DNA from 3 places in the Solwaraspora sp. WMMD792 genome. Region 1 is predicted to be linked to each of the others. Evidence: riboswitches for the same ligand, from Rfam matches in the RefSeq annotation. Region 1 holds a riboswitch; each other region holds the start of a gene.
What was found. A riboswitch is a leader RNA that binds a small molecule or an ion and turns the genes downstream of it on or off. The one in region 1 is predicted to bind cobalamin.

Region 1 (9,416 bases):
TCGTAGGCGGTCCGCTCGACCAGCAGGGCCGGGCTGAAGGCCGGCACCTGCAGCAGGGTGGCTGTCGCCTCGTCCAGGACCGTGGCCCGGATGGACTGCTCCGCCCGGACGAGCCGGATGTGGTAGTGGTCCCGGAGCAGGTCGTAGAGCGAGTTGTCGAACGGCCGGTCGAGCAGCTTTGGGACGAGCGCGGCCGAGAGGTAGGTGTGCTCGATGCACATCGGGACGCCGTCGGCGGTGCGGACCCGTTCCAGGTGCACCACCTCGTCCGCCGGGCTCAGGCCCAGCGCGAAGCCGACGTTCGCGCCGGCCGGTATCGACTCGGCGGTGCGTAGGTGCGAACCTGGGGTCAGGCCGCGGCGACGCATGTCGTCGCTGAATGACGTGAGTTCGATGCTCTTCGTGATGGCCGGTCGGGCCACGAAGGTGCCGGCGCCGCGTACCCGGTAGACGCGCCGCTCGTTTTCCAGGCGTTCGAGGGCCTGACGCACGGTCATCCGGCTGACGCCGAACTCCTGGGCCAGTTCGCGCTCGGTGGGCAACCGTTCGTCCGGGGCGAGCTCGCGTTCGATGAGGTTCTGCAGGTGGCTGCGGAGCAGCTCGTGCTTGGTCGCGGTCATCCGAGGTGTCAGCTCCAGGGGGCGGCTGGTCTAAACCAAAATGATACTAGCGCGACGCTGCCTGCCGGTCTACGCTACCCGCACTGACAATTGGACTAGACCAGAGATGATCTTTGGAGGTGCACGTGAGACGCGAATCTTTCCGGCGGGCCACCGCCGCGGCGGTGGCCGGCGTACTCGCCACAGCGCTCGGTGCCTGTGGCGGCTCGGACGGCGGCGACGACGACAAGGTCGAGGTGGTCTTCTCCTACCTGTGGGCCGGTGCGGAGGCCGAGGCGCTCGAGGAAGTCATCGCCGACTTCAACGCCAGCCAGGACGAGATCGAGGTCCGAGGGGTCTCCAACCCGGACTTCCAGAAGCAGCTGACGTCGATGTCCGGCGCGCAGGGCAGCTTCGACATCTCCGACCACTTCGGCAACGGCGTCGGGGCCTGGGCCAGCAAGGGCATCCTGGCCCCGCTGGACGACTTCATCGAGGCCGACGGGCTCGACACCGACGACTTCGTGCCGGCGGCGATGTCCCAGATGATGTACGAGGGCCAGACCTACTCGATGCCGATCGCCCTGCACGCGCAGATGCTGATGTACAACAAGAAGCTCTACGCCGAGGCTGGCATCGACGGTCCGCCGGAGACCACCGAGGAGTGGGCGGAGCAGATCGCCAAGCTCACCAAGCGGGACGCCGACGGCACGATCACCCAGCTCGGCTACGCCAACGCCGAGATCAACACATCGTTCACCACGCTCGGCTTCATGTTCGGCGGCGCCTGGGACGACCAGTCCGGCCGGCCCACCCCGGCCGACCCCGGCAACGTCGCCGGCCTGGAGTTCTACACCGAGAACATCCCCGGCACGTACGGCGTGGCGGAAGTCCGTGACTTCACCTCCGGCTTCGGCGAGTACGCCTCCGCGCAGAACCCGTTCTACGTCGACAAGGTGGCCACCATCATCGACGGCGAGTGGCAGTCGGTGTTCATCGACCAGTACGCCCCCAACCTGGACTGGGGCGTGGCGCCGCTGCCGTACCCGGCGGCGCAGCCGGAGCTCGCCGGCACCACCCAGGTCACCACCAGCACGCTGTTCATCCCGCGCAACGCCAAGCACCCCGAGGAGGCGTGGGAGTTCATGAAGTACCTGCTCTCCGAGGACGCCATGGTCCGGTTCACCCTGGCGCTGGGCAACCTGCCGGCCCGGATCTCGCTGCTCGACGACCCGCGCTACGACACCCTGCCGCAGTTCTCGACCTGGCTCGACGCCCTGCGCAGCCCGAACGCCCAGTCGCTGGCCAGCACGCCGTGGTCCGCCGAGTACACCAGCGACCTCGGTCAGGCCTTCGACGACATCGCCCAGCAACGCACGTCGCCCGCCGAGGGACTCGCCGACGTGGCGGACAAGGCCAGCTCCTATGCCCCGTAGGTCCACGACCTCGCGACGCCAGCTCCGGTTGGGGCTGGCGTTCGCGAGCCCCTGGCTGGTCGGCTTCGTGGTGCTGATCCTCGGACCGATCGTCGCGTCCGGGTACTACAGCTTCACCGACTTCAACCTGTTCCAGCCGCCGACCTTCGTCGGCGTCGACAACTACCGCACCATGGTCGGTGACGAGCGGTTCACCAAGGCACTGTTCAACACGCTGTATCTGACCGTGTTCGGCGTACCGCTCGCGCTGGCGCTGTCGCTGGGGTTCGCCCTGGCGCTCAATTCGCGGGTACGCGGCCTGCCGCTGTACCGGGCCATCGTCTACCTGCCGACGATCATCCCGATCGTGGTCAGCGTGTACGTCTGGCGTTGGCTGCTCAACGCCCAGTACGGCTACTTCAACCGGATCCTCGGCCTGCTGCACCTGCCGCAGCCGAACTGGTTGGAGGACCCGACGTTCACCAAGCCGGCGATCATCCTGATCGGGCTGTGGATGGTCGGCGGCACGACCGTCATCTACCTGGCCGCGCTCAAGGACGTGCCGAGCGAGACCTACGAGGCGGCGCTGGTCGACGGGGCCGGGCCGTGGCAGCGGTTCCGGGCGGTGACCTGGCCGGCGATCAGCCCGGTGACCCTGTTCCAGCTGATCGTCGGGCTGATCACCAGCCTGCAGCTGTTCACCCAGCCGTACCTGCTGGCGCAGACCCGGCTCAACGCGGCTGCCGGCGGCCCCGACGACTCGCTGCTGACCTACGGGATGTACGTGTACCAGAACGCGTTCGTGTTCCTGAAGATGGGCTACGCGTCGGCGCTGGCCTGGGTGCTGTTCCTCGTCACGCTCGCGGTCACCGCGGTCCTGATGCTCACCTCGCGGCGATGGGTTCACTATGGATAGAAAAGCGCGGTTCGCCGGCCGCCACGCGCTCGTCTGGGCGATCGCGCTCGGCATGCTGTTCCCGTTCATCGTCATGATCGGCACCGCCCTGAAACCGCCCACCGAGGTGTTCTCGCTGCCGCCCCGGCTGCTGCCCGAGCAGTGGGAGTTCGGCAACTTCGAGGCGGCCCTGTCGGCGATGCCGTTCTGGCGCTACCTCGGCAACACCCTGCTGGTCTCCGGGCTCTGCGTCGTCGGCAGCCTGGTGTCCTGCCCGCTGGTGGCGTACTCCCTGGCGAAGCTGCACTGGCCCGGACGTGGCCTGATGCTGGCGCTCGTCCTCGGCTCGATGATGCTGCCGCCGCAGGTGACCCTCGTCCCGCTGTACCTGCTGTGGAACAAGCTCGGCCTGGTCGGCACCTACTTCCCGTTGATCGTGCCGAGCTTCTTCGGCATCCCGTTCTTCATCTTCATGCTCCGCCAGTTCCTCGTCGGGATTCCGGACGAACTGCTCGACGCGGCGCGGCTCGACGGTGCCTCGGAGTTCCGGGTCTACTGGCGGATCGTGCTTCCGCTGGCCCGGCCGGCGCTGGCCACCGTGGCGGTGTTCCAGTTCGTCTGGACCTGGACCGACTTCCTCAACCCACTCATCTACCTCAGCGACAGCAGCCAGTACACGCTGTCGGTCGGGCTGTATGCGTTCTTCTCCGAGCACGGCGTCGACTGGGGCCCGTTGATGGCGGCCAGCGTCATGTTCACCCTCCCCGCCTTGATCATTTTCCTGCTCGGGCAGCGGTACTTCGTCGAGGGCATCGCGACGAAGGGACTGAAGTGACCGCAGCCGCACCAACCGCGAAAGGAACGTCCATGCCGTACCAGGCGATCAGCGGCACCTTCCTCGACGAAATCAGCGTCGACATCCCGTCCCAGAACTGGGGCGAGCGGGAATGGGCCCGCGAGTTCGACACCTTCGTCGAAGCCGGGATCGACACCGTCGTGCTCATCCGGCTCGGCCTGGGCGAGCGGCTGGCCTGCCCGAGCCGGGCGGTTACCGACCGGCTGCCCGCGCTGCCGGTCCACGTCGACCTGGTCCAGCTCTTCCTCGACCTCGCCGCCGAACGCAACATCGACTTCTTCCTCGGCCTGTACGACTCGCACTACCACTGGTACCGCTACGACTGGCGGACCGAGGTCGACATCAACCTCGCCGTCATCGACGAGATGTGGCAGCGGTACGGCGGGTCACCGGCGCTGCGCGGCTGGTACCTGCCGCACGAGACCACCGACACCAGTCTGCGGATCCTCGACATCAACACCACCCTCGCGGCCCGGCTGCGCGAGATCAGCGAGCTGCCGATCCTGGTGTCGCCGTTCTTCCACGGCCGCGCCGACATGGCCACCAGCACCGACCCCCGGCAGCGGCCCCGCTCGCCCGAGGAGCACGTGCGGATCTGGGAGGAGATCTTCCAGCGGTACGCCGGACTCGTCGACTACTGTGCGTTCCAGGACGGCACCGTGGAGCTGGCCCGCTCGGCCGAGTACTTCGCCGCGACCGCCGAGGCGGCGAGCCGGCACGGCATCGCCTCCTGGGCCAACATCGAGACCTTCGACCGGGACATGCCGATCCGGTTCCCCCCGACCGACTGGCGCAAGCTCGCGCACAAGCTCGACGCGGTCCAACCGTACATGGAGAAGATCATTACCTTCGAGTTCTCCCACTTCCTCAGCCCCAACTCGGTGTGGCCGGCGGCCCGCAACCTCTACGACCGCTACGGCGAGTTCCTCACCTCCCGGGGTGCCCGATGATCCCGTCGCAGGACCCGGTGACCCCGCCGCACGACCCGGCGGCGCCGCAGCTGGACCCGATGGCCCCGCCGCAGGACCCGGCGGCCCTGCGGCTGGATCCGGTGGCGGCGATCGCCGGCGGCCTGGTCGTCTCCTGCCAGGCCCCCGAGGGGCATCCGCTGCGGGTGCCGTCGGTCATCGCCCGGCTCGCCGCGTGCGCCGCCCTCGGTGGTGCCGCCGCCGTGCGGGTCAACCACCCCGACGACGTACGGGCCGTGAAGTCCGTAGTGGATCTTCCGGTGATCGCGCTGCACAAGGAGCGGGCCGCTGACCGCGACCTGATCACCCCACGCTGGGAGCTGGTCGAATCGCTCGCCGCCGCCGGTGCCGACGTCGTCGCCGTCGAGGCCACCGGACGGGGCGAGCTGCCGGTCGACGCCCTGGTCGCCCGCGTCCACGGGCAGCTCGGCCTGCCCGTGATGGCCGACGTGGCAACCGTCGACCAGGGCACCGCCGCCTGGGCGGCCGGCGCGGACCTGGTGGCCACCACACTGTCCGGGTACACCCCGGACAGCCCACGGCAGGAGGCCCCCGACCTCGACCTCGTCGCGGCGCTCACCGCCGCCGGGGTCCGCGTCGTCGCCGAGGGCCGGTTCGCCACCCCCGACCAGGTGCGTGCCGCCTTCGCCGCAGGCGCGTACGCGACGGTCGTCGGAACCGCGATCACCGACCCGGTCGCGCTGACCCGGGGCCTCGCCGCAGCCGCTCCACGCCCGGCCAGCCCGACCAGCCCGACCGGCCCGACCGGCCCGACCGGTGCCGCCGGCGCAGACAGTTCGGCCAGCCTGGCTGGGCAGCACTGATGGCGGCAGCCATGGCCGGCACCGGCGGTCCGGTCACCATCGGTGTCGACATCGGAGGTACGAAGATCGCCGCCGCGCTCGTCGGCGTCGACGGCGCTGTCGGCCCACTGCGCCGGGTGCCGACGCCGGCCGCCGAGGGCGCCACCGCGGTACTCGCCGCCGCGATCGATGTGGCTCGTCAGGCCGGGCGGGACGCGGCTGGAACCCCGGTCGCCTGCGGGGTCGGCACTGCTGGCGCCGTCGACCCGGCGGGTCGGGTCACCCACGCCACCGACACCCTGCCCGGCTGGCGGGGCACCGACGTGCGGGCAGCGTTCACCGCCGCCCTCGGCCTGCCGGTCGTGGTGTGCAACGACGTACACGCGATGGCCGCCGGTGAGGCATGGTGCGGCGCCGCCGCCGACGCCCGGGACGCGCTCGTCGTCGCCGCCGGCACCGGCATCGGCGGCGCGATCGTGGTCGGCGGCGACGTGGTGGTGGGCCGGCACGGGTTCGCCGGCAGCGTCGGGCATCTGCCGGCCGCCCGGCACCTCGGCCGACGTTGCGGTTGCGGCGCGGTCGACCACGTCGAGGCGTACGCGGCCGGCCCGGCGATCGCCGCCGAGTACGCGGCCCGGACCGGTCGCGGCGCGGCACCGCCCCTGGAGGAGGTCGCGGCGGCGGCGGCTGCCGGCGGTGATCCGGTCGCGGTCGAGGTGACCGACCTGGCCGCCCGGGTGCTGGGCGAAGGGCTGGCAACCGCCGCCAACCTGCTCGATCCCGAGGTGGTCGTCCTCGGTGGCGGCGTCGTCGGACTCGGCGACCGGTTCGTCGCCGGCGTGCGCGCCGCGCTGCACGCGGCGGCGCTGCCCGGGATCGACCGGCTGCCGGTGCGTACCGCCCGGCTCGGCGACGCCGCTGTGCTGGCCGGCGCCGCGCTACTCGCCGGCCGGGTCCTCACCGGCCGGATCAGCGCCGGCCGAGGTCGATGACGGGCTCGGCGCCAGTCGCCGCGTCGCCACCTTGTCCGCCCGTACCGCCGCCGCTGGCCGCGGTGGGCTGGGCCGGTTGTCGGTCTGGACAGAGCCACAGCGATCCGATCGCCAGGGCCACCAGCAGGTGTACGGCGGACTCGCCGCCTCCTCTGTGGATCCAGCCCGGCCAGCCCGGCATGACGCCCAGCAGCAGTTCGCGCTGCGCGTCGATGTCCGGTGCGATGACGAACGACAGGGCGATCAGCGCCACGGTCGACGTGCTGAAGCCGACGACCAGGCCCACCCGGCACAGTCGGGGCCGTCGCCGGGGCCCGACGGTCAGCGCCCATACCGCCAGGCTGCTCACGGCCGCGATTCCGAGCATCGGCAGGTACGGGGTCTGTGGCGAGGTGATCCCGGCCAGGGTGTTGTTCAGGTCGAAGACCGCACCGGCCCGCAGCCCGGTCGCCTGGATGCTGAGCACCCCGACGACGCCGACGAGCAGGGCGCCGAGCACCGCCCCGTACAGACCCCATAGCACGCTTCTCACCCGACGGACCCTCCTCCTTGCACCCGGTGCACCCGACGCCGCGACACGCCGAACACAGTATCTGGTGTTGCGTCTTCTGGCTTGCTCCCATATATGGTGTACCCCGCAGCTGGTTCGGCCGCCCCTCGGCGGTGGTCGAGGTAAGAGGGAACCCGGTGTGAGTCCGGGACTGCCCCGCAGCGGTGAGTGGGAACGACCGCCGTCACCGAGCACTGGACCCGTGGCGGGTCCGGGAAGCGACGGCCAGTAGGTACGAGCACGACGCCCACGAGTCCGAAGACCTGCCAGCGTGCCGCACGCGTCGCGTGCGGTGGTCGAAGGCCGCGCGGGACGGCCGACGCCGACGACCGGTCCACGCCGGCGGAGCAGACCGCCAGGTGGGTGACCGGTGGCGTCCTCCCCGCGTGTCCGTCGACCGGTGGACAGGCACGACGAGGGGAACCGATGCAGGTACGCAAGCGCAACGGCGACACCGAACCGGTGGACGTCAACAAGATCGTCAAGGCGGTCGAACACTGGGTCGCCGACCTGGACGAGGTCGACCCGCTGCGGGTGGCGACCCGGACGATCAGCGGACTGTACGACGGGGCGACAACCGCCGAGCTGGACAAACTGTCCATCCAGACGGCGGCGGAGCTGATCGGCGAGGAGCCGCAGTACTCGAAACTGGCGGCCCGGCTGCTCGCCGCCTACGTGGACAAGGAGGTCCGCGGCCAGCAGGTGGCCAGCTTCAGCCAGTCGATCCGATACGCCCACGGCCTCGGGCTGATCGGCGACGACACCGCCGCCTTCGTCGCCCGCAACACCCGCAAACTCGACGACGCCGTCGACGTCGACGGCGACCTGCGCTTCGAGTACTTCGGGCTGCGTACGGTGGCCGACCGTTACCTGCTGCGGCATCCGCAGACCCGGCTGGTGGTGGAGACGCCCCAGTACTGGCTGCTGCGGGTGGCGTGCGGGCTGTCCCAGACGCCGGCCGAGGCGATCGACTTCTACCGGCTGATCTCCAGCCTGGCCTATCTGCCCAGCTCACCGACGTTGTTCAACTCGGGCACCCGGCACACCCAGATGTCGTCGTGCTTTCTGGTCGACTCGCCGCGCGACGAGCTCGACTCGATCTACGAGCGTTACCACCAGGTGGCGAAGCTGTCGAAGTTCTCCGGCGGGATCGGCATCTCCTGGTCGCGGATCCGTGGCCGGGGCGCGCTGATCCGGGGCACCAACGGCAGGTCGAACGGCATCGTGCCGTTCCTCAAGACGCTCGACGCCGGGGTCGCGGCGGTCAACCAGGGCGGCCGCCGCAAGGGCGCCGCCTGCGTCTACCTGGAGCCGTGGCATCCGGACGTCGAGGAGTTCCTGGAGTTGCGGGACAACACCGGCGAGGACGCCCGGCGCACCCACAACCTGAACCTGGCCAACTGGATCCCGGACGAGTTCATGCGGCGGGTCGAGGCGGACGCCGACTGGTCGCTGATCGACCCGTCCGACGCCCCCGAGCTGCCGGACCTGTACGGCGAGGCGTTCGACGAGGCGTACCGCGCGGCGGAGAAGAAGGCGGTCCGGACGGTCAAGGCCCGCGACCTGTACGGGCGGATGATGCGCACCCTGGCGCAGACCGGTAACGGCTGGATGACGTTCAAGGACGCCGCGAACCGGCTGTCCAACCAGACCGGCGAGCCGGGCAACACGATCCACCTGTCCAATTTGTGCACCGAGATCCTCGAGGTCAACAGCGACACCGAGACCGCGGTGTGCAACCTCGGGTCGATCAACCTCGGCGCGCACGTCACCGCCGACGGCGTCGACTGGGACAAGCTGCGCGCCACGGTCCGTACCGCCGTGGTGTTCCTGGACCGGGTGATCGACATCAACTACTACCCGGCGGTGCAGGCGGCGGCGTCGAACCCGCGCTGGCGGCCGGTCGGGCTGGGGCTGATGGGCCTGCAGGACGCGTTCTTCACGCTGCGGCTACCGTTCGACTCGGCGCCGGCCCGGGAGCTGTCCACTCGCGTCCAGGAGGAGATCTTCCTGACCGCGCTGGAAACCTCCGCCGGGCTCGCCGAACGGTTTGGCCCGCATCCGGCGTACGCCGAGACCCGGGCCGCCCGGGGCGAGCTGCACCCGGACCTGTGGGGTGCCGAGCCGGGCCAGCCCGAGCGGTGGGCCCGACTCCGGTCGACGATCGCCGCACACGGTCTGCGGAACTCGCTGCTGGTCGCGATCGCGCCGACCGCCACGATCGCCTCGATCGCCGGCTGCTACGAATGCATCGAGCCGCAGGTGTCCAACCTGTTCAAACGCGAAACCATGTCCGGGGAGTTCCTGCAGATCAACACCTACCTGGTCGGCGAGCTGA
Region 2 (9,416 bases), 4.9 Mb from region 1:
GGGCAGTCCCCGGTGTGGATCGCGCAGCAGGCCGGGTTCACCGTGCCGGCCGACACGTCGATCATCCTGGTCGAGGTCGACCAGGTCGGCCCGGCCGAGCCGTTGACCAGGGAGAAGCTCTGCCCGGTGCTGGCGGTGTTGCGTGCCGACGGGCACGCCGACGGCATCCGGTACGCCGAGCAGATGGTCGAGTTCCACGGGCTCGGCCACAGCGCGGTCATCCACACCGGCGACGCCGCCCTCGCCGAGGAGTTCGGCCGGCGGGTCAGGGCGGTACGGATCATCTGGAACGCGCCGGCCTCGCAGGGCGCGATCGGTGACATGTACAACGCGATCGCGCCGTCGTTGACGCTGGGTTGCGGCAGCTATGGGCGCAACTCGGTGTCGAGCAATGTGACCGCCGTCCACCTGCTCAACATCAAGCGGGTGGCGAGGCGAACCAACAACCTGCAGTGGTTCAAGGTGCCGCCGAAGATCTACTTCGAGCCACACGCGATCCGCTACCTGGCCGACATGCCGGACCTGCACCGGGTCACCGTAGTCACCGACGCGACGATGACCCGGCTCGGGTTCGTCGACCGGATCCTTACCGTGCTGCAGGGCCGGTCCGAACGGGTCGCACTGCAGATCATCGACACCGTCGAACCGGAGCCGAGCATCCGTACCGTGGACGCTGGCGCCGAACAGATGCGCCACTTCCGGCCGGACACCATCATCGCCCTCGGCGGCGGTTCAGTGATGGACGCGGCCAAGGTGATGTGGCTGCGCTACGAACACCCCGGCGTGGTCTTCGCCGACATGCGGGAGAAGTTCTTCGACATCCGCAAGCGGGCGTTCACCTTCCCGGCCCCGGGCGAGTTGGCCAAGCTGGTCTGCATCCCGACCACGTCGGGCACCGGGGCCGAGGTCACCCCGTTCGCGGTGATCACCGACACGGTGACCGGCAAGAAGTACCCGCTGGCCGACTACGCGCTCACCCCGAACGTGGCGATCATCGACCCGGTGCTCGCCGCCGACCTGCCGGCGGTGGTGACCGCCGACAGCGGCTTCGACGCGTTGACCCACGCCACCGAGTCGTACGTGTCGGTGTACGCCAACGACTACACCGACGGGCTCGCCCTGCAGGCGATCCGGCTGATCTTCGCCTACCTGGAGCAGGCGGTGCGGGACGGTGCCGCCGACCCCGAGGCCCGGGAGAAGATGCACAACGCCGGCACCATCGCCGGGATGGCGTTCGGCAACGCCTTTCTCGGCATCGTGCACGCCATGTCGCACACCCTCGGTGCGACGTTCCACATCGCCCACGGTCGGACCAACGCGATCCTGATGCCGCACGTGATCCGTTACAACGGGGCGCGGCCCGGCAAGCTGTCCGGCTGGCCGAAGTACGAGAACTACCGGGCTCCGGAACGGTTCCAGGAGATTGCCCGGATGCTCGGCCTTCCGGCGGCCACTCCCGCCGAAGGCGTCGAGTCGTACGCCGCCGCTGTGGAACGGCTACGCGACGCGGTCGGCATCGAGCCGTCGTTCCAGGCGGTCGGGGTCGACGAGGCGTCGTTCCTGGCCAGTCTGCCGCAGCAGGCGGTCAACGCGTACGAGGACCAGTGCGCACCGGCCAACCCGCGGATGCCGATGCTCGACGACATGCAGGAGATCATGCGTACCGCGTACTACGGCGCGGCCGGTCGTTGATCGTCTCCGGTCCGGCTGCGGCACGCTGCCGCAGCCGGACGTGGCGCGCCTGCCCATCGGCCCCGGCGGTCACTGTTGCTCGGGGAACGCCACACAGTTGGCGCAGCCCGGACTTGGCACGGGCAACTCGGTCTGCTCATCGAGGGTGATCGCTCTGTCGACCAGTGGGTGGTCGACCGGGATCGACCGGGCGGCCACCGTGCCGTCCGGCTCACCGACGAGTTCGACGCAGGCCAGGCGGACCTGCTCCGAGCGCATCAGACAGACGCCCCGGTTCGCCGGTGGCGCCCCACCTGGAAACACGATCCGTACCGGCGAGGCGTCGGTCGGGTGGTAGGGCACCAACTGGGTGCGGTAGACGAAGGTCGGCCCGTCGTCGGGGCGGAACACCGCGACCCCGAACCGGTATTTGTCCTTGTAGGTGGTGCAGAGCGTCGCCTCGCCCGGCAGCACCGGACCGAGGTCCGGGTCCGCGACGAGGCCGCTCAACTGGCCGGCGGCGCAGCCAGCCGGAGTCCACCAGTCCGTGATGGCCGGCTCGCTGGTGGGGATCGGCGAAGCCGAAGCCGTCCATGACGGCGTCGGCGTACCTGCGGACACGGGCGTGGCGGACACGCTGGCGGTCGACAGCCACGCCAGGGTAGCTGCCATCAGGATCGTCGCGGCCGTCATCACGGCGGTCCGGCGAGGTGTGGGGGTCAATGGGATTCCTCCTCCGGTGCGGACGTTTCCGCGTGGGACGACGAGCGGGGTGCCGCGGTACGGGTGGGCGGAGCCAGGGCGACCACACCCGTGGCGCCGAGCAGGATCGCCAACTGGAAGCGGTTCTCCACGCCGAGGCGGTCCATCAGGTTGCGCATCGTGTACGCGACGGTGCGCAGGCTCAGCCGCAGTTCCTCGGCGGCGGAGGCGTCGGTGTGCCCGGCGGCGAGGAGTGCGACCAGCGCCTGCTCACGGGGGGTCAGTGTGATCGCAGGTCTCCCTCCTGGACCGGACCGGTGCGCCCGCGCCCACAGCTGGTCGAACAGGTCGCACAGTTGGCGGACCGCGACCGGGTCCACCAGCTCGACGTATCCGGCCTCGAAGTCGAGCGGATCGACGGGGAACAGCGCGACGCGTCGGTCGTAGACCAGCAGTTTGATCGGCGGGTCGGGCAGCTCCCGGACCCGTTCGGGGTCGGCCGCGTCGAGCTGGGCGAGATGCTCGACGCTGTGGTCGTCGACGGTGGGCGGCCGCTGCAGCACCCGCACCCGGATGCCCCGGTCCAGTTGGCTGCGGTCCAGTGGGATCGCCTCCGCCGAGGCCGCCGCGCTGATCACTTCGGTGTTGATGGCCAGGTGTTCGTGTCGTTCGGCGGCGACCAGCCGCCGCACCCGGTCGCGGGCGGCGGTCCGGCTGCCCAGGCTGCGTACCGCCGGGTCGTCCGGGCCGGGCAGGTCGATGCCGTGCACGGTACGGAAATGCTGGCGCCAGACGTCCTGCCGCCGTACCGGCCGCGCGGGCCGGCGTAGCCGCGCGATGACCGGACCCGCTGGCAGCGGCCGCCAGCCGGCAGCGGTCGGCACCGCCGCCGCCAGGCCGTTCAGTTCGTCGAGCGCGACCTTGACGCGTTTGCGGGTCAGCCCCAGCTCATGGGCGAGCTGGCCGCTGCTGCGGGCACCGAACATGGTCAGCGCCCGGTAGACCAGATCGGCATCGGGTGAGGCGCCCCACCGGGTCAGTTGTGCAACCGCGGTCGGGCCGTGCGTCCTGATGGTCCCCGTTCCCCGTGTCACGCCGGTCAGCTCAGCACAGAAACGCCGCAGGAGAGAAGACCACGGCACCGGACGGTTGCGCGATTGTGCAATCGGTTCGCGCCGTCCTTGTCGAACCGGGCGCCGATAGGTGATCGTGATCCGGGCAGGCGCGCGTTCGGGGGCGTCGCTTGTCGGCCGCCGGATCGCGATGGCCGACAAGCGACGGCACCACGGCGGTCAGGACGTCGGGGCCGACTTTCCCCAGCGGGGGGCGGCGAACCACAGCCCGGCGAGCCGGTCCGGCGGCGCGGCCAGGCCCGGACCGCCGGCCGCGATCCACTCGGCGACACTCGACAGTGACGTCTCGTCGAGCACACCGCCGAGCCACACCGGGCGGGCGCCCAGTCGGCGGGCCAGCGCCGCCGGCTGCACGACTACCACGTTGGACCGGTCACAGGCGTTGAGGCAGTCGGACACCCGTACCGACCCGGCGGCGCGCAGGATGTCGAGCTGCCGGTCGTGGTCGACGTCCGGGTGTTTGCGACGGGTGCCGCAACAGCAGCCCCGGCAGACGGTCACCCGGACGGGGCGCCCGGCCGCCGGGCCCGCCGGGCCGTGCTCCGGGCCCGCCGCGCCGTCGTCCGCCGTCACGCGACGTCGGCGAGCGTGGACCGCCGACCACCGGTCCGGGCCGGGATGAGCAGCAGTCCGAACACCACCCCGAGGACCGTCCACATCGTGGCGAGCTGGGCCAGCGAGGCGAGTCGGAATTCCCACAGCAGCGCCGCCGGGATGTCGGCGGGCACGTCGACCCCGGTGGCCGGCCAGAGCGCCAGCAGCAGGGCGTACCCGACGACGGCCAGCGCCGCCGCGACCACCGTCCGGTAGGGTGCCGGCCGCGCCCAGCCGGTCAGCCGCCGGTGGGTCAGCAGCGCCAGCCAGGTGACGGCGGCCGCGGCGATGATGAACGACAGATACTGTCCGGTGCGCTGGTTGACGGTGTCCGGGTCGCCGACGCCCGGCGGGTTGGCCGGGAAGTGGATCGCCGGTAGCAGCGCCACCACGACGAAGCCGAGCCCGGCGAGCAGCCCCACCCGGCGGAAGTCGTCGCGGCCGGGCAGCAGGTGCCGGGTCGCCGCGAAGACCACGGCGACGATCAACGCCAGGCACAGCGCCACCGCTACGGTGGCGACCAGCCCGCCGAAGACCTGCATGGCCCGACCGACCAACTCCTCGTCGTGACTGTGTCCGGCCGTGCCGGTCGCCGTGCGGGCCTCCTCGACGACCAGCGCCGACTCGATCCGTGGTTCGACGATCAGCAGGGCCGCCACCGCTCCCGCCGCGCCGGCGGCCGCACCGGCGAGCAGGCCGCGGCCCAGCACCGCGCCGAACGGGTAGGTGCTCATCGGAGCTGGCCGCCGCTCAGTGGCACGGTACGCCGAGGGCGTGCCGGCCGTCGTGGGTGAACTCGTGCACGAACTCGGCGGCACCGGCCAGCACCAGCCCGTTGTCCTGCGCGACCAGGTAGATGACGACCGCCGCGACGGCGGCCAGCAACCAACCGGCGAGCGGTACGCGGATGGCGGTGGTGGTGACCTCGCCGCCGACAGAAGGTGCAGTCATGCCAGGAAATCCTCTCGTCCATGCCTCGTGGCGATGCGGTGCGTGCCACGGCCGGTCTCCTGGCTCCCGGATCGTCGCGGCCGTCCCGCCTTCCCGGACCGTCGTCGGCCCAGTGGCGTGGTGGAACGGACACTTCCCGGTCACAGTGGCGAGGACCACGCCGGACTCACACCGGCTTCCCGAACACCGTGGCCTGCGCAGCGTACCGCCGTGGTGACCGCTCGGGCAATGGCTGCGGCCGTGGCCGGCACCGGGACCGGCGCCACATTGACGGTGGACCGCCGGTGGGGGAGCATGACCGGCACGAGCGGTGCGCGGAGGAACCCGGTGCGAATCCGGGGCGGTCCCGCCACTGTGACCGGTGAGTCGCGTCCCCGTGAGACAGCCACTGCCCCAACGGCGGGAAGGCTCGGGACGCGACGTCGATCCGGCAGCCAGGAGACTCCGGCCGCTCGCTGGTCCACCGGTACGCGGGCGTGGACACCCGCGGGAGGGATTCACCATGCACACCTGTCGGCCCCTGCCATGACGCCGTACCCGTTCACCGCCGTCGTCGGCCTGCCCGACCTGCGGCAGGCCCTGCTGCTCGCCGCGGTGCACCCCGGCATCGGCGGCGTGCTCATCCGGGGTGAGAAGGGCACCGCGAAGTCGACGATCGTCCGCGCGCTGGCCGGGCTGCTACCGGAGGTCGACCGGGTGCTCGGCTGCCGGTTCGGCTGCGACCCGGCGGCCCCGGACCCAACCTGCCCCGATGGGCCGCACACCGCGCCGGTGACCGCACGCCGCGGCCCGGCCGCCCTGGTCGAGCTGCCGGTCGGCGCCACTGAGGACCGGGTGGTCGGCACCCTCGACATTCAGCGGGTGCTCAGCGCTGGCGTGAAGGCCTACGAGCCGGGGCTGCTCGCCGCCGCGCACCGGGGCCTGCTCTACGTCGACGAGGTCAACCTGTTGCCGGACCATCTGGTGGACCTGCTGCTGGACGCGGCGGCGATGGGCCGGGCCCACGTCGAACGCGACGGGGTGTCGGTCAGTCACGCCGCCCGGTTCCTGCTGGTCGGCACGATGAACCCGGAGGAGGGCGAGCCGCGTCCACAGTTGCTGGACCGCTTCGGGTTGATGGTGTCGGTGGCCGCACCTTCCGAGGTGGCCGACCGGGCCGAGGTGGTGCGCCGGCGGCTGGCGTACGAGACCGACCCGGTGGCGTTCGCGGACCGCTGGCGGTCCACCGACAGCCAGCTCGCAGAGCGGGTACGCGACGCGCGGGCGGCCCTGCCTGCGGTCACGCTGCCCGATGCCGAGATCGACCGGATCGCCCGGATCTGCCTGGCGTACCAGGTGGACGGTATGCGGGCCGACATCGTGATGGCCCGCGCCGCGGTCGCGCTGGCCGCCTGGCGCGGTCAGACGGCGGTCACCGCCGCCGAGGTCGCCGACGCAGCCCGGCTGGCACTGCCGCACCGGCGGCGCCGTGACCCGCTCGATCCGCCCGGCGCCGACGAGCAGCGCCTCGACGAGGTGCTGCGGGACGAGTGCGGCGACGACGACCCCGGTCCTGCGCCGCCGCCGGATCCGCCGCCACCGGACGCCGGTCCGCCGCAGGGTCCGCCACCATCGGACGGCGGCCCGTCGACCGGCCCGCCCGAGTCGGACGGCGGCCCGTCAACCGGCCCGCCCGGCTCGGACGGCGGCCCGCCGTCCGAGCCGGCTACGCCGGACGCCAGCGGGCCGGCGGACGGTGCCGAGCAGCCGGACGGCGTACCGCCGGGCGGTCCGGCTCCGGCGGCGGCCGGGCCCGCGTACCGGCCCCGGACCCTGCGCCTACCCGGGCTCGGGGCCGGCGCGACGCCCGGCCGACGTTCGGCGGCCCACGCCGACCGGGGCCGGGTGGTCGGTGCCGGATCACCGACCGGACGGCCGTCGACGGTGCACCTACCGGCCACGGTGCGTGCCGCCGCATCCCGGGGTGCCCGCCGGATCACCCCCGCCGACCTGCGCCAGGCCCGCTACGTCGGCCAGGAGGCGAACCTGATCCTGTTCGTGGTCGACGCCTCCGGGTCGATGGCGGCCCGGCAGCGAATGGCCGTGGTCAAGACCGCCGTGCTGTCGCTGCTGCGCGACGCCTACCACCGGCGGGACCGGATCGGGATGATCACCTTCCGGGGCGCCGCCGCCGACGTGGTGCTGCCGCCGACCAGCAGCCACGAGGTGGCCGTCGCCAAGCTGGCGCAGCTGCGCACCGGTGGCCGTACCCCGATCGCCGCCGGGCTGCGGGCCGCCGCCGCCACCGTCGCCGCCGAGCGCCGCCGCGAGCCACGCCGTCGGCCACTGATCCTGTTGGTCACCGACGGGCGGTCGACCAGCGGGCCGAATCCGATAGCCCTGGCGCCGCTGCTCGCCGGCACCGCGATGGTGGTGCTCGACTGCGAGTCCGGTCCGGTGCGACTGGGCCTGGCCCGGCGGCTCGCCACCGCTTTCGACGCCGAATGGCTGCCGCTGGAGGCGCTGTCGGCGGTGGTGCCGCACCCCGGGACCGTCAACCGGTCGACCGCTACGAACCAGCCTGGCGCCGCACCTCGGGTCGGCCTCGCCGGCGGGAGGGCTGCCTGATGCCACAGGGTAAACCGGAACACGTCCCCGACGACGGGCTGACCACCCGGGCCCGGCGGCGTCAGCCGGTGCTCGCGGTGCACACCGGGCCCGGTAAGGGCAAGTCGACGGCGGCCTTCGGGATGGCGTTGCGGGCCTGGTCGGCCGGCTGGCCGGTGGTCGTGTACCAGTTCGTCAAGTCTCCGAAGTGGAAGGTCGGCGAGGAGGCGGCCCTGCGTACCCTCGGCGAGTCCGGCCGGGGAGCGCCGGTGACCTGGCACAAGATGGGGGAGGGCTGGTCCTGGATCCAGCGCCCCGGCACCGAGCGTGATCACGCCGCCGAAGCCGCCGAAGGCTGGGCCCAGATCCGCCGCGACCTGGCCGCCGAGGCGTACCGGTTCTACGTGCTGGACGAGTTCACCTACCCGATCAAGTGGGGCTGGATCGACGTCGCCGAGGTGGTGTCGGTACTGCGGGACCGGCCGGGCAGCCAGCATGTGGTGGTCACCGGCCGGGACGCCGCCCCGGAGCTGATCGACCTCGCCGACCTGGTGACCGAGATGACCAAGGTCAAGCATCCGATGGACGCCGGACGCAAGGGCCAGCAGGGCATCGAGTGGTAGCCGTACCTCGGGTGGTGGTCGCCGCCCCCGGCTCCGGGCACGGCAAGACCACGGTGGCCACCGGCCTGCTCGCCGCCTACGCGGCCCAGGGTGTCCGGGTCGCCGGCTTCAAGGTCGGCCCGGACTACATCGACCCCGGTTACCACACGCTCGCCGCCGGCCGGCCCGGCCGCAACCTGGACCCGGTGCTGGTCGGTGAGGAGCGCGTCGCGCCACTGTTCGCCCACGGCGCCGCCGGTGCCGACCTCGCGGTCATCGAGGGCGTGATGGGGCTCTACGACGGCCGGGTCGGCGGTGCCGACGTCGGCTCCACCGCCCAGGTCGCGGCGCTGCTGGCGGCCCCGGTGCTGCTGGTCGTCGACGCGGCCGGGCAGAGCCGGTCGATCGCCGCACTGGTGCACGGCTTCCGGTCGTTCGGGCAGGTCCACATCGCCGGGGTGATCCTCAACCGGGTCGGCTCCGACCGGCACGCGCAGGTGCTGCGGGACGCCTGTGCGGAGGTCGGCGCGCCGGTGCTCGGGGTGCTGCGTCGACAGCCGTCGGTCGACACCCCGTCGCGGCATCTGGGTCTGGTGCCGGCGGTGGAACGCGCCGCCGAGGCGCGTGCGGCGGTCGGGGCGCTGGCGGAGTTGGTCGCCGCGTCGGTGGACCTGGCCGCGGTGGCGGCGGTGGCGGGCGCCGCGCCCGCGCTGGCGGTCGGACCCTGGTCGCCGGCGGCTGCCGTACGGGATGCGGACGCCCGTCCCGGCGAGAACGTGCCTGGGGAGGCGAGCGGTGACCGGCCGGTGGTTGCCGTCGCCGGTGGACCGGCGTTCAGCTTCGGCTATCCGGAGACCGTCGAGCTGCTGACGGCAGCCGGTGCCGAGGTGCGTACCGTCGATCCGGTCCGCGACCAGCGACTGCCCGCGGCGACTGCGGCGTTGGTCGTCGGCGGCGGCTTTCCCGAGGTGTACGCCGCCGAGCTGGCCGCGAACGCCGGGTTGCGGCGGCAGGTGGCGGCGTTGGCGGCCGCCGGCGCGCCGATCGTCGCCGAGTGCGCCGGCCTGCTGTGGCTGTGCCGCACCCTCGACGAGGCGCCGATGTGCGGAGTGCTGCCGGCGGACGCGCGGATGACGTCCCGGTTGACGCTCGGCTACCGCGATGCGGTGGCGTTGAC
Region 3 (9,416 bases), 4.9 Mb from region 1:
AGGACAGCGGCGGCGACGAGACGTACGCCAAGCTCGTCGCCGCCCGCGAGCTCGGACTGCCGGTGCTGATGGTCAACCGGGCCGCCGCGCCACCCGCACCGACGGTCAGCGACGTCAACGCCGCCGTGACCTGGCTGGCCGGGCTCGGCGCGGCGGCAGGTGCTCAGCCCGGGTAGTGCCGTGGGGTGAAGACCACCGGCGCCGCGTCCCGGCCGTGGTTGACCTGGGTCACTGACGAACCGACGATCAGCAGGGTCCGCATGTCCACCGTGGCCGGGTCCAGATCGGCCAGCGCCACCACGTCGACACGTTCGCCGGGGCCGCCGATGTCGCGGCCCACCACCACCGGGGTCTGCGCCGACCGGTGCTCCAGCAGCAGATCCCGGGCCCGGGCCAGCTGCCAGGTCCGGCTGCGCGACGCGGGGTTGTAGATCGCGATCACCAGGTCGGCGCGGGCGGCGGCGAGCAGCCTCCGCTCGATCACCGGCCAGGGTTTGAGCCGGTCCGACAACGACAGCACGCAGTAGTCGTGCCCGAGCGGTGCCCCCACCCGGCTGGCCACCGCCTGGGCGGCGGTCACCCCGGGCAGCACCCGGACCGGCACGTCCTTCCAGCGGGGCTCGGCGGCGACCTCCAGCACCGCCGTGGCCATCGCGAACACCCCGGGGTCGCCGGAGGAGACCACCGCGACCCGGGCTCCGTCGGCCGCCAGCCGAAGCGCGTGCGCGGCCCGCTGCGCCTCGACCTGGTTGTCCGACGGATGCCGGCGTTGCCGGGGGTTGGCCGGCACCCGGTCCAGGTACGGTCCGTACCCGACCAGGTCGTCGGCGGCCGCGAGAGCGGCCTGGGCCTGCGGGGTGATCCAGTCCCGGCCGGCCGGTCCGAGGCCGACCACCACCACCTCTCCCCGGCCGGACCGGGCGGTGTCGGCGGCGCTCGCCGCGACGGTGCCACCGCGACGGCTGGCCAGCAACGCCAGGGAGAAGTACGGCACCGTCGCCGGGTCGACGTCGGCCAGCGGCGCGACGCGTTCCTCCCCGGTGCTGGCCCGTTCGACGTACCAGGCGTCGTCGAGCCGGCCGGCGGCGGTCAGCGCGTCGCGTACCGCCGGGAAGGTCCGGCCCAGCTTGAGCACGGCGGCGGCGTCGGTCTCGGCCAGCCGTCTGGTCAGTTCCGCCCCGGACAGGGTGCCGGGCAGGACGGTGAGCACCTCGTCGGCCTCGACCAACGGTCGGCCGAGTGCGGCGGCGGCACCGCTCATCGAGGTGACGCCGGGCACCACCTCGGTCGGGTACCGGTCGGCCAGCCGCTTGTGCAGGTGCATGTAGGAGCCGTAGAACAGCGGGTCGCCCTCGGCGAGCACGACCACGGTCCGACCGGCGTCGAGATGGGCGGCGAGCCGCCGCGCGCAGTCGGCGTAGAACTCGTCCATCGCCGCCCGGTAGCCGCCGGGGTGGGTGCTGCGCTCGGTGGTCACCGGGTAGACCAACGCCTCCTCGATCTGTCCCGCGCGCAGGTACGGCTCGGCGATGGACCGGGCGACGCTGCGACCGTGCCGGGCACTGTGGTGCACGATCACGTCGGCCGCAGCGATCAGCCGGGCCGCCTTCACGGTAACCAGTTCCGGGTCACCCGGGCCGAGCCCGACGCCGTAGAGCTGACCCGGTCCGCCGCGACGCGCGTTCAACGCCCCACCTGTCCCTCGTCGTCGTTGGCGATCGCGTTGAGTGCGGCGGCGGCCATCGCGCTGCCACCGCGTCGTCCCCGGACCACCAGGTGTTCCAGTCCACCATGGTCGATCAAAGCCTGCTTGGACTCGGCGGCGCCGATGAAACCGACCGGTACGCCGAGCACCGCCGACGGCCGGCCGGCACCGGCGTCGACCAGCTCCAACAGCCGGAACAGCGCGGTCGGTGCGTTGCCGACGGCGACCACCGCGCCGTCAAGGCGGTCGACCCACAGCTCGACGGCCGCGGCGCTGCGAGTGGTGCCCAGCCGGTCGGCCAGCTCGGGCACCCGGGGGTCGGACAGGGCGCACAGCACCGGGTTGTCGGCCGGCAGCCGGCGCCGGGTGATGCCGGCGGCGACCATCGTGGCGTCGCAGAGGATCGGCGCGCCGGCCCGCAACGCGCCCTGGGCGGCAGCCACCACCTGCGGCGAGAAGACCAAGTCGTCGACCAGGTCGACCATTCCGCAGGAGTGGATCATCCGCACCGCGACCCGGGCCTGCTCGGCGGTGAGTCGGCTCAGGTCGGCCTCGGCACGGATGGTGGCGAACGACTGCCGGTAGATCTCTGCCGCGTCGCGGACATGGTCCATCATGGCTCCTCACGTGCGGTCTGGACGGCCGCACCGAGGGCGGCCCCGGTCGGGAGGCGGATGCTGGTCCGGTCGGGGGCGTCGATCTGGTACCCGTCACCGGTGGCGGTCACCCGGACCATCGGCCCGGCCGGACTGCCGCAGCCACGCTCACAGCCGATCCAGTGCACCGGCAGGCGGTGACGACGCCCCAGTGCTGGCACACCGCCGGTCGGGGCCGGCCGCCCGGCGTGCGTCGCTGCCGCGTCGGCGCGCACGTCGGCCCGGGACCGGGCACAGCCCGGCAGCCCGGCGCAGGCGGTCACTCCGAGCCACGGCGAGTCGGGGTCGGTAACCAGCCCGGCGCGGGTGAACCGGTCCGCCCAACCGGCGGGGTCGGTGACCCGGGGCAGCACCACCCCCCGCCACGGCGTGATCCTCAGCTGCGGCGACGCGGCCGCGAGCAGGTCGACCTGGTCGACTGTCAAGCGTCCCAACGGGACCGCCACGACGAGGGCGAAGTCGCCGTCGGGACGGTGCCGCACCCCGACCGGCGCGACGGGGCCGCCGGCCGGCGTCAGTGGTTGCCACCGCCGCGCGGTACGCCGTACCCCGGGTGCGGTGCCGGCCCGGATCACGACGCGGTCCAGCGCTGCCGGAGTCAGGTCATCGAGGCGCCACGCGCTGCCGGCCGCCGCGTCCGGATCGTCCAGGAAGGCACGGGCGGCGGCGACCGCGACCCGTACCGCGTCGGCGGGCCGGGCCCGCAGCCCGTGGTCGGCACCGGCGAGCAGCACGGTCACCTCGTCGTCCGGTCCGGGCAGCAGACCGACGTCGGCTCGGGCCGCAACGGTGTCGCCTCGGCCATCGTCGATGGCGAAGAGGAACCGCCCGGAGAGCCGGGCCAGGTCCGGCTCCGCGCAGATCGCGGTGTCGAGGGCGCGGACCTGCGCCCCGACGTCCCAGGCCGCCGGGGTGTCGATGTCGGCGAGGGCGGAGCCGAGGATATTGCGGACCCGTTCGTGCGCGGTCGACGGTAGCAGCCCGGCCGCACGCAGCCGGGCGGCGAACGGTCCGGTGGCGGCGGCCGCGACCGCGCGCACCTGGACGTTTGCCCGGCTGGTCAGTTCGAGATGTCCATCACCGTGGTCGCGGGCGACGGCGGCCAGCAGCCGCAGCTGGACGGCGGTGAGCAGCCCTCCGGGGCAACGGATCCTGGCCAGCAGGCCGTCGGCGGCCGGGTGCAGTTGCACGGCGCCGGGGCAGGCATCGGGTGCGCCCCGGGCGGGCGGCGATGGCAAGGCGGGCACCCGGCGGATACTACGGGTCGTCCCCGGACGGCGGCCGCCGCACAGCGAATACATCACACCTTGACGAAACGTCCGCCGGTCGTGACAGTGTTCGGTAGCCAGACGCGGCGACAAGCGGAGGAAGTCCGGTGTGAATCCGGTGCGGTCCCGCCACTGTCACCGGGGAGCAGACCCCACCGACGGCCACGGTCCCCTCAGTCGGGTGCCGGAAGGCCGGGGCGAGCGTTGATCCGGGAGCCAGGAGACTCCGGTCGCCGCGACCGACGACCCGGGGCGCGGACCCCGAGGGAGGACCGGGCGTCCGATGATGCTACTTTTGTCCACTTCAGATACTGATCTGTTGAGTGGACGGGCCAGCGGTGCCGACTGGCGCCTGGCAAACCCGACCCGGCTGTCGGTCGACGACCTTCCGCAGCTGCTGGCCGGCGTCGACCTCGTGGTGGTCCGGCTGCTCGGCGGCCGCCGGGCCTGGCCGGACGGGATGGACGAACTGCTGGCCGGACCCCGTCCGGTGGTGGTGCTCAGCGGTGAGCAGGCCCCGGACGCCGCCCTGATGGAGCTGTCCACCGTACCCGCCGGGGTGGCCGCCGAGGCGCACGCCTACCTGGCCCACGGCGGCCCACCGAACCTCGCCGAGCTGCACCGTTTCCTGTCCGACACGGTGCTGCTCACCGGGCACGGCTTCGCCGCGCCGCAGCCGGCTCCGGAGTGGGGCGTACTGGAGCGCACGAGCGTGCCGGCGGCACCGGGGCGGCCGAGCGTGGCGGTGCTCTACTACCGGGCCCACCACCTGGCCGGCAACACCGGCTTCGTGCACGCGCTGTGCGACGCGGTCGACGCCGCCGGCGGTCGGGCGCTGCCGGTCTACTGCTCGTCGCTGCGCTCGGCCGACCCGCAGCTGCTGGCCACCCTGGGTCAGGCCGATGCCCTGGTGGTGACCGTGCTGGCCGCCGGCGGGACCCGACCGGCGACCGTCGGCGCCGGAGGCGACGACGACTCCTGGGACGTCGGCGCCCTCGCCGAGCTGGACGTGCCGATCCTGCAGGGGCTCTGCCTGACCAGCTCGCGGCAGACCTGGGCGGCCACCGACGACGGACTGTCCCCGTTGGATGCCGCGACCCAGGTGGCCATCCCCGAATTCGACGGCCGGCTGATCACCGTGCCGTTCTCGTTCAAGGAGATCGACGCCGACGGCCTGTCGGTGTACGTGGCCGACCCCGAGCGGGCCGCCCGGGTCGCCGGGATCGCGGTCCGCCACGCCATGCTGCGCCACGTCGCTCCGGCCGACAAACGGATCGCGGTGCTGCTGTCGGCGTACCCGACGAAGCACGCCCGGATCGGCAACGCGGTCGGCCTGGACACCCCCGCGAGCGTCCTGGCGCTGCTGCGGACGCTGCGCGACGCCGGCTACGACGTCGGGCCGCCGGACGGTCCGGACGCGGTCCCCGGCCTGGCCGACGCCGACGGCGACGGCGACGGCGACGGCGACGCGTTGATGCACGCGCTGATCGCTGCCGGCGGGCAGGATCCGGACTGGCTGACCGAGGATCAGCTGGCCGGCAACCCGGTGCGGATCACGGCCGCCGACTACCGCCGCTGGTACGCCGAGTTCCCGGCCGAGCTGCGCGAACAGGTTGAACGGCACTGGGGTCCGCCACCGGGCGAGCTGTACGTGGACACTTCCCGCGACCCCGACGGCGAGATCGTGCTCGCCGCGCTGCGCGCCGGCAACGTCGTGCTGCTGGTGCAGCCGCCGCGCGGCTTCGGGGCCAACCCGGTGGCCATCTACCACGACCCGGACCTGCCGCCGAGCCACCACTACCTGGCCGCCTACCGGTGGCTGGAGCACGGCTTCGGCGCGCACGCCGTGGTGCACGTCGGCAAGCACGGCAACCTGGAGTGGCTACCGGGCAAGACGGTCGGGCTCAGCGCCGGCTGCGGGCCGGACGCCGCCCTCGGCGATCTGCCGCTGATCTACCCGTTCCTGGTCAACGACCCCGGTGAGGGCACCCAGGCCAAACGCCGGGCGCACGCCACCCTGATCGACCACCTGGTGCCGCCGATGGCCCGGGCGGAGAGCTACGGCGACATCGCCCGGCTGGAGCAACTGCTCGACGAGCATGCGAACATCGCCGCCCTGGACCCGGCGAAACTGCCGGCGATCCGGGCGCAGATCTGGACCCTGATCCAGGCCGCCCGGCTCGACCACGACCTCGGTCTGGACGACCGGCCGCACGACGCCGAGTTCGACGACTTCCTGCTGCACGTCGACGGCTGGCTCTGCGAGGTCAAGGACGTGCAGATCCGCGACGGGCTGCACGTGCTCGGCTCGGCACCGGTCGGCGCGGCCCGGGTCGACCTGGTGCTGGCGATGCTGCGGGCCCGCCAGATGTGGGCCGGGCAGGTGGCCGCGCTGCCCGGCCTGCGGGAGGCGCTGGGCCTGGACGAGTCCGGCACCGACCGCGATGGCACCGACGCGGCCGAGGCGGTCGCCCGGGAACTGGTGGTCGCGATGGAGGAGCACGGTTGGCGACCGGACGCCGCCGCCGAGGTCACCACGCGCGTGCTCGGCGGTGGCGACGACGGGCGGGCCACGCTGGTCACCCGGATTCTGGAGTTCGCGGCGACCGAGGTGGTGCCCCGGCTGGCCCGCACCACCGACGAGCTGGCCCACGTCGTGCACGCCCTGGCCGGCGGGTACGTGCCGGCCGGGCCGAGCGGGTCACCGTTGCGCGGGCTGATCAATGTGCTCCCGACCGGGCGCAACTTCTACTCGGTGGATCCGAAGGCGGTGCCGAGCCGGCTGGCCTGGGAGACCGGTCAGGCGATGGCGGAGTCGCTGCTGGCCCGATACCGGGCCGACACCGGCGACTGGCCACGTTCGGTGGGACTGTCGGTGTGGGGCACGTCGGCGATGCGTACCGCCGGGGACGACATCGCCGAGGTGCTGGCGCTGCTCGGCGTACGGCCGGTGTGGGACGAGGCTTCGCGGCGGGTGACCGGCGTCACGGTGGTCCCGACCGAGGAGCTGGGTCGGCCCCGCATCGACGTGACGGTACGGATCTCGGGTTTCTTCCGCGACGCGTTCCCGCACGTGGTGGCCATGTTGGACGACGCGGTCCGGCAGGTCGCGGCCCTCGACGAGCCGGACGAGCTGAACTTCGTCGCCGCGCACGCCCGCGCCGACCTGGCCACCCACGGCGACACCCGGCGGGCCACCATGCGGATCTTCGGCTCCAAGCCGGGGACGTACGGTGCCGGGCTGCTGCAGCTGATCGACAGCCGCAACTGGCGCGACGACGCCGACCTGGCCGAGGTGTATGCGGTGTGGGGCGGCTACGCCTACGGCCGTGACCTCGACGGCGCGCCGGCCCGCGACCAGATGGAGTCGGCGTACCGGCGGATCGCGGTAGCGGCGAAGAACATCGACACCCGAGAACATGACATTGCTGACTCCGACGACTACTTCCAGTACCACGGCGGGATGATCGCCACGGTACGGGCGTTGACCGGGTCGGCCCCGGCGGCCTACGTCGGTGACAGCACCCGGCCGGAGGCGGTCCGCACCCGCGCGCTGCACGAGGAGACCGCCCGGATCTTCCGGGCCCGGGTGGTGAACCCGCGCTGGCTGGCGGCGATGCGCCGGCACGGCTACAAGGGGGCGTTCGAGCTGGCCGCCACCGTCGACTACCTGTTCGGCTACGACGCCACCGCCGGGGTGGTCGCCGACTGGATGTACGACAAGCTGGCCGAGACGTACGTGCTCGACGAGGTCAACCAGCGGTTCCTGACCGAGTCGAACCCGTGGGCGCTGCACGGGATCACCGAGCGGCTGCTGGAGGCGGCCGACCGCAAGCTCTGGGAATACCCCGACCCGGCGGTGCTCGACGGGCTGCGGGAGGTGTTCCTGCGTACCGAAGGCGACCTGGAGGACCGCGCCGGTTGACCTGGACGGTGCGGTGCGGTCGGCCGGGCGCGCCGGCGGTGCCGCGCGTAAGGTCGAGGCATGAGTGCGGCGGCGTCGGGGAGCATCCGGTACGACGGGACGACGGTCGTCGGCGCGCAGCCGGAGAGCGTGCTGCTACCCGGCCACGACGTGCCGCTGGGCCGCTACACGACGGTCCGGCGGCTGCTGCCGCAGCGACCCCGGCGCATGGTCGGTGCCTGGTGTTTCGTGGACCACTTCGGGCCTGACGACGTGGCGGGGCGGCCCGGCATGCAGATTCCGCCGCACCCGCACACCGGGCTGCAGACGGTGACCTGGCTGGTCGACGGTGAGATTCTGCACCGGGACAGCCTGGGCAGCGTGCAGTCGATCGTGCCGGGGCAGCTCAACCTGATGACCGCCGGGCACGGCATCGCCCACTCGGAGCAGTCGCCGCCGGCGCATCCGCCGGTGATGCACGGCCTGCAACTGTGGGTGGCGTTGCCCGAGTCGGCCAGGCACGGCGAGCCTCGGTTCGAGCATCATGCCGCGTTGCCGCAGGTGGGTGCCGGTGACGCGCGGATCACCGTGGTGGTCGGTGAGTACGCCGGTGTCCGGTCCCCGGCCGAGATGGCGAGCCCGATCGTCGGTGCACAAGTCGACATCGACACCGATGCGCCCGTCGCGCTGACGCTGCGCGACGATTTCGAGTACGCCCTGCTGACGATGTCCGGCACGGCCCGGGTCGACGGGGTGGAGCTGGCCCCGGGCGGGCTGCTCTACCTGGGCGAGGGCCGGTCGGCCACGACGGTGACCACCGACGGCTCGACCCGGCTGTTCCTGCTCGGTGGGGAGCCGTTCGACGAGCCGCTCGTGATGTGGTGGAACTTCGTCGCCCGCAGCCACGAGGAGCTGGTCGCCGCCCGCGACGGCTGGGCGGCCGGTAGGCGGTTCGGCACGGTGACCGGCTGCGTCGACGCCCCGCTGCCGGCGCCGGAAATGCCGATCACCCGGATCAAGGCCCGCGACCGGCACGGCCGTACCGTCGGCTGACCGTCGCACGATCGGTCGACTTCGTCGACGTATCGAAATTCTTCGTTCACAATCTTTACTGTTAACTGTCTTTACGCTAACTTCGTCGGCAACGGCCGGCCGCCCCACCGCCACCCACGACGCGCGGAGCGCCCCCATGCGACGACGAATTCTCCTGCCCCTGCTCGCCACCGGCACCATCCTCGGCACCCTGCTGGTCGCCACCCCGGCCAACGCGCACGGTTACATCTCCTATCCGCCCAGCCGCCAGGCAATGTGCGCGCAGGGCCGGGTCGCCAACTGCGGCCCGATCGTGTGGGAGCCGCAGAGCGTCGAAGGCCCCAAAGGACAGCGCACCTGCCACGGCGGGGTGAGCCGGTTCGCCATCCTCAACGACGACAGCGTCAACTGGCCGGCCACCGCGGTCGGCGGCGGGTCGGTCACCTTCACCTGGACGCTGACCGCCCGACACGCCACCAGCACCTGGGAGTACTACGTCGGCGACAACCGGATCGCCGTGTTCGACGACGGTGGCCGACAGCCCGCCGCCACCGTGTCGCACACCGTGAACCTCGGCAGCCGCACCGGCCGGCAGAAAGTACTGGCGATCTGGAACGTCGCGGACACCACGAACGCCTTCTACTCCTGCGTGGACATCCAGATCGGCGGAGGTCCGGGCCCGTCGCCGACCCCACCCCCGCCGTCGCCCACCCCGACGCCACCACCGCCGACCACCGCGCCACCGACGCCCACGCCCACCGCGTCGCCCGGCCAGCCCGGCGGCACCTGGGCCGCCGGCACCACGTACCAGGTCGGTGCCGTCGTCAGCTACGCCGGCGTCGACTACCGGT

Region 2: linked by a shared signal. The riboswitch ahead of O7629_RS10605 (VWA domain-containing protein) and the one ahead of O7629_RS32090 (ribonucleoside-diphosphate reductase subunit alpha) in region 1 are both predicted to bind cobalamin.
Region 3: linked by a shared signal. The riboswitch ahead of cobN (cobaltochelatase subunit CobN) and the one ahead of O7629_RS32090 (ribonucleoside-diphosphate reductase subunit alpha) in region 1 are both predicted to bind cobalamin.

Annotation. Positions count from the first base shown of each region.
Region 1 covers NZ_JARUBH010000009.1:6,884,244-6,893,659, forward strand. The annotation lists gene O7629_RS32050 (GntR family transcriptional regulator) at 1-620, opposite strand, end outside; gene O7629_RS32055 (ABC transporter substrate-binding protein) at 746-2,035, shown strand; gene O7629_RS32060 (sugar ABC transporter permease) at 2,025-2,930, shown strand; gene O7629_RS32065 (carbohydrate ABC transporter permease) at 2,923-3,744, shown strand; gene O7629_RS32070 (DUF4434 domain-containing protein) at 3,777-4,715, shown strand; gene O7629_RS32075 (putative N-acetylmannosamine-6-phosphate 2-epimerase) at 4,712-5,557, shown strand; gene O7629_RS32080 (ROK family protein) at 5,557-6,528, shown strand; gene O7629_RS32085 (hypothetical protein) at 6,506-7,060, opposite strand; cobalamin riboswitch at 7,154-7,364, shown strand; gene O7629_RS32090 (ribonucleoside-diphosphate reductase subunit alpha) at 7,505-9,416, shown strand, end outside.
Region 2 covers NZ_JARUBH010000009.1:2,004,690-2,014,105, forward strand. The annotation lists gene adhE (bifunctional acetaldehyde-CoA/alcohol dehydrogenase) at 1-1,692, shown strand, start outside; gene O7629_RS10580 (hypothetical protein) at 1,762-2,394, opposite strand; gene O7629_RS10585 (helix-turn-helix transcriptional regulator) at 2,391-3,467, opposite strand; gene O7629_RS10590 (hypothetical protein) at 3,666-4,007, opposite strand; gene O7629_RS10595 (CbtA family protein) at 4,076-4,834, opposite strand; gene O7629_RS10600 (CbtB-domain containing protein) at 4,851-5,051, opposite strand; cobalamin riboswitch at 5,083-5,257, opposite strand; cobalamin riboswitch at 5,369-5,496, shown strand; gene O7629_RS10605 (VWA domain-containing protein) at 5,577-7,658, shown strand; gene cobO (cob(I)yrinic acid a,c-diamide adenosyltransferase) at 7,658-8,260, shown strand; gene O7629_RS10615 (cobyrinate a,c-diamide synthase) at 8,254-9,416, shown strand, end outside.
Region 3 covers NZ_JARUBH010000009.1:2,023,139-2,032,554, reverse strand. The annotation lists gene O7629_RS10700 (cobalt-precorrin-6A reductase) at 1-176, shown strand, start outside; gene O7629_RS10695 (precorrin-2 C(20)-methyltransferase) at 164-1,687, opposite strand; gene O7629_RS10690 (precorrin-8X methylmutase) at 1,684-2,322, opposite strand; gene O7629_RS10685 (precorrin-3B synthase) at 2,319-3,608, opposite strand; cobalamin riboswitch at 3,726-3,856, shown strand; gene cobN (cobaltochelatase subunit CobN) at 3,913-7,554, shown strand; gene O7629_RS10675 (pirin family protein) at 7,615-8,586, shown strand; gene O7629_RS10670 (lytic polysaccharide monooxygenase) at 8,723-9,416, shown strand, end outside.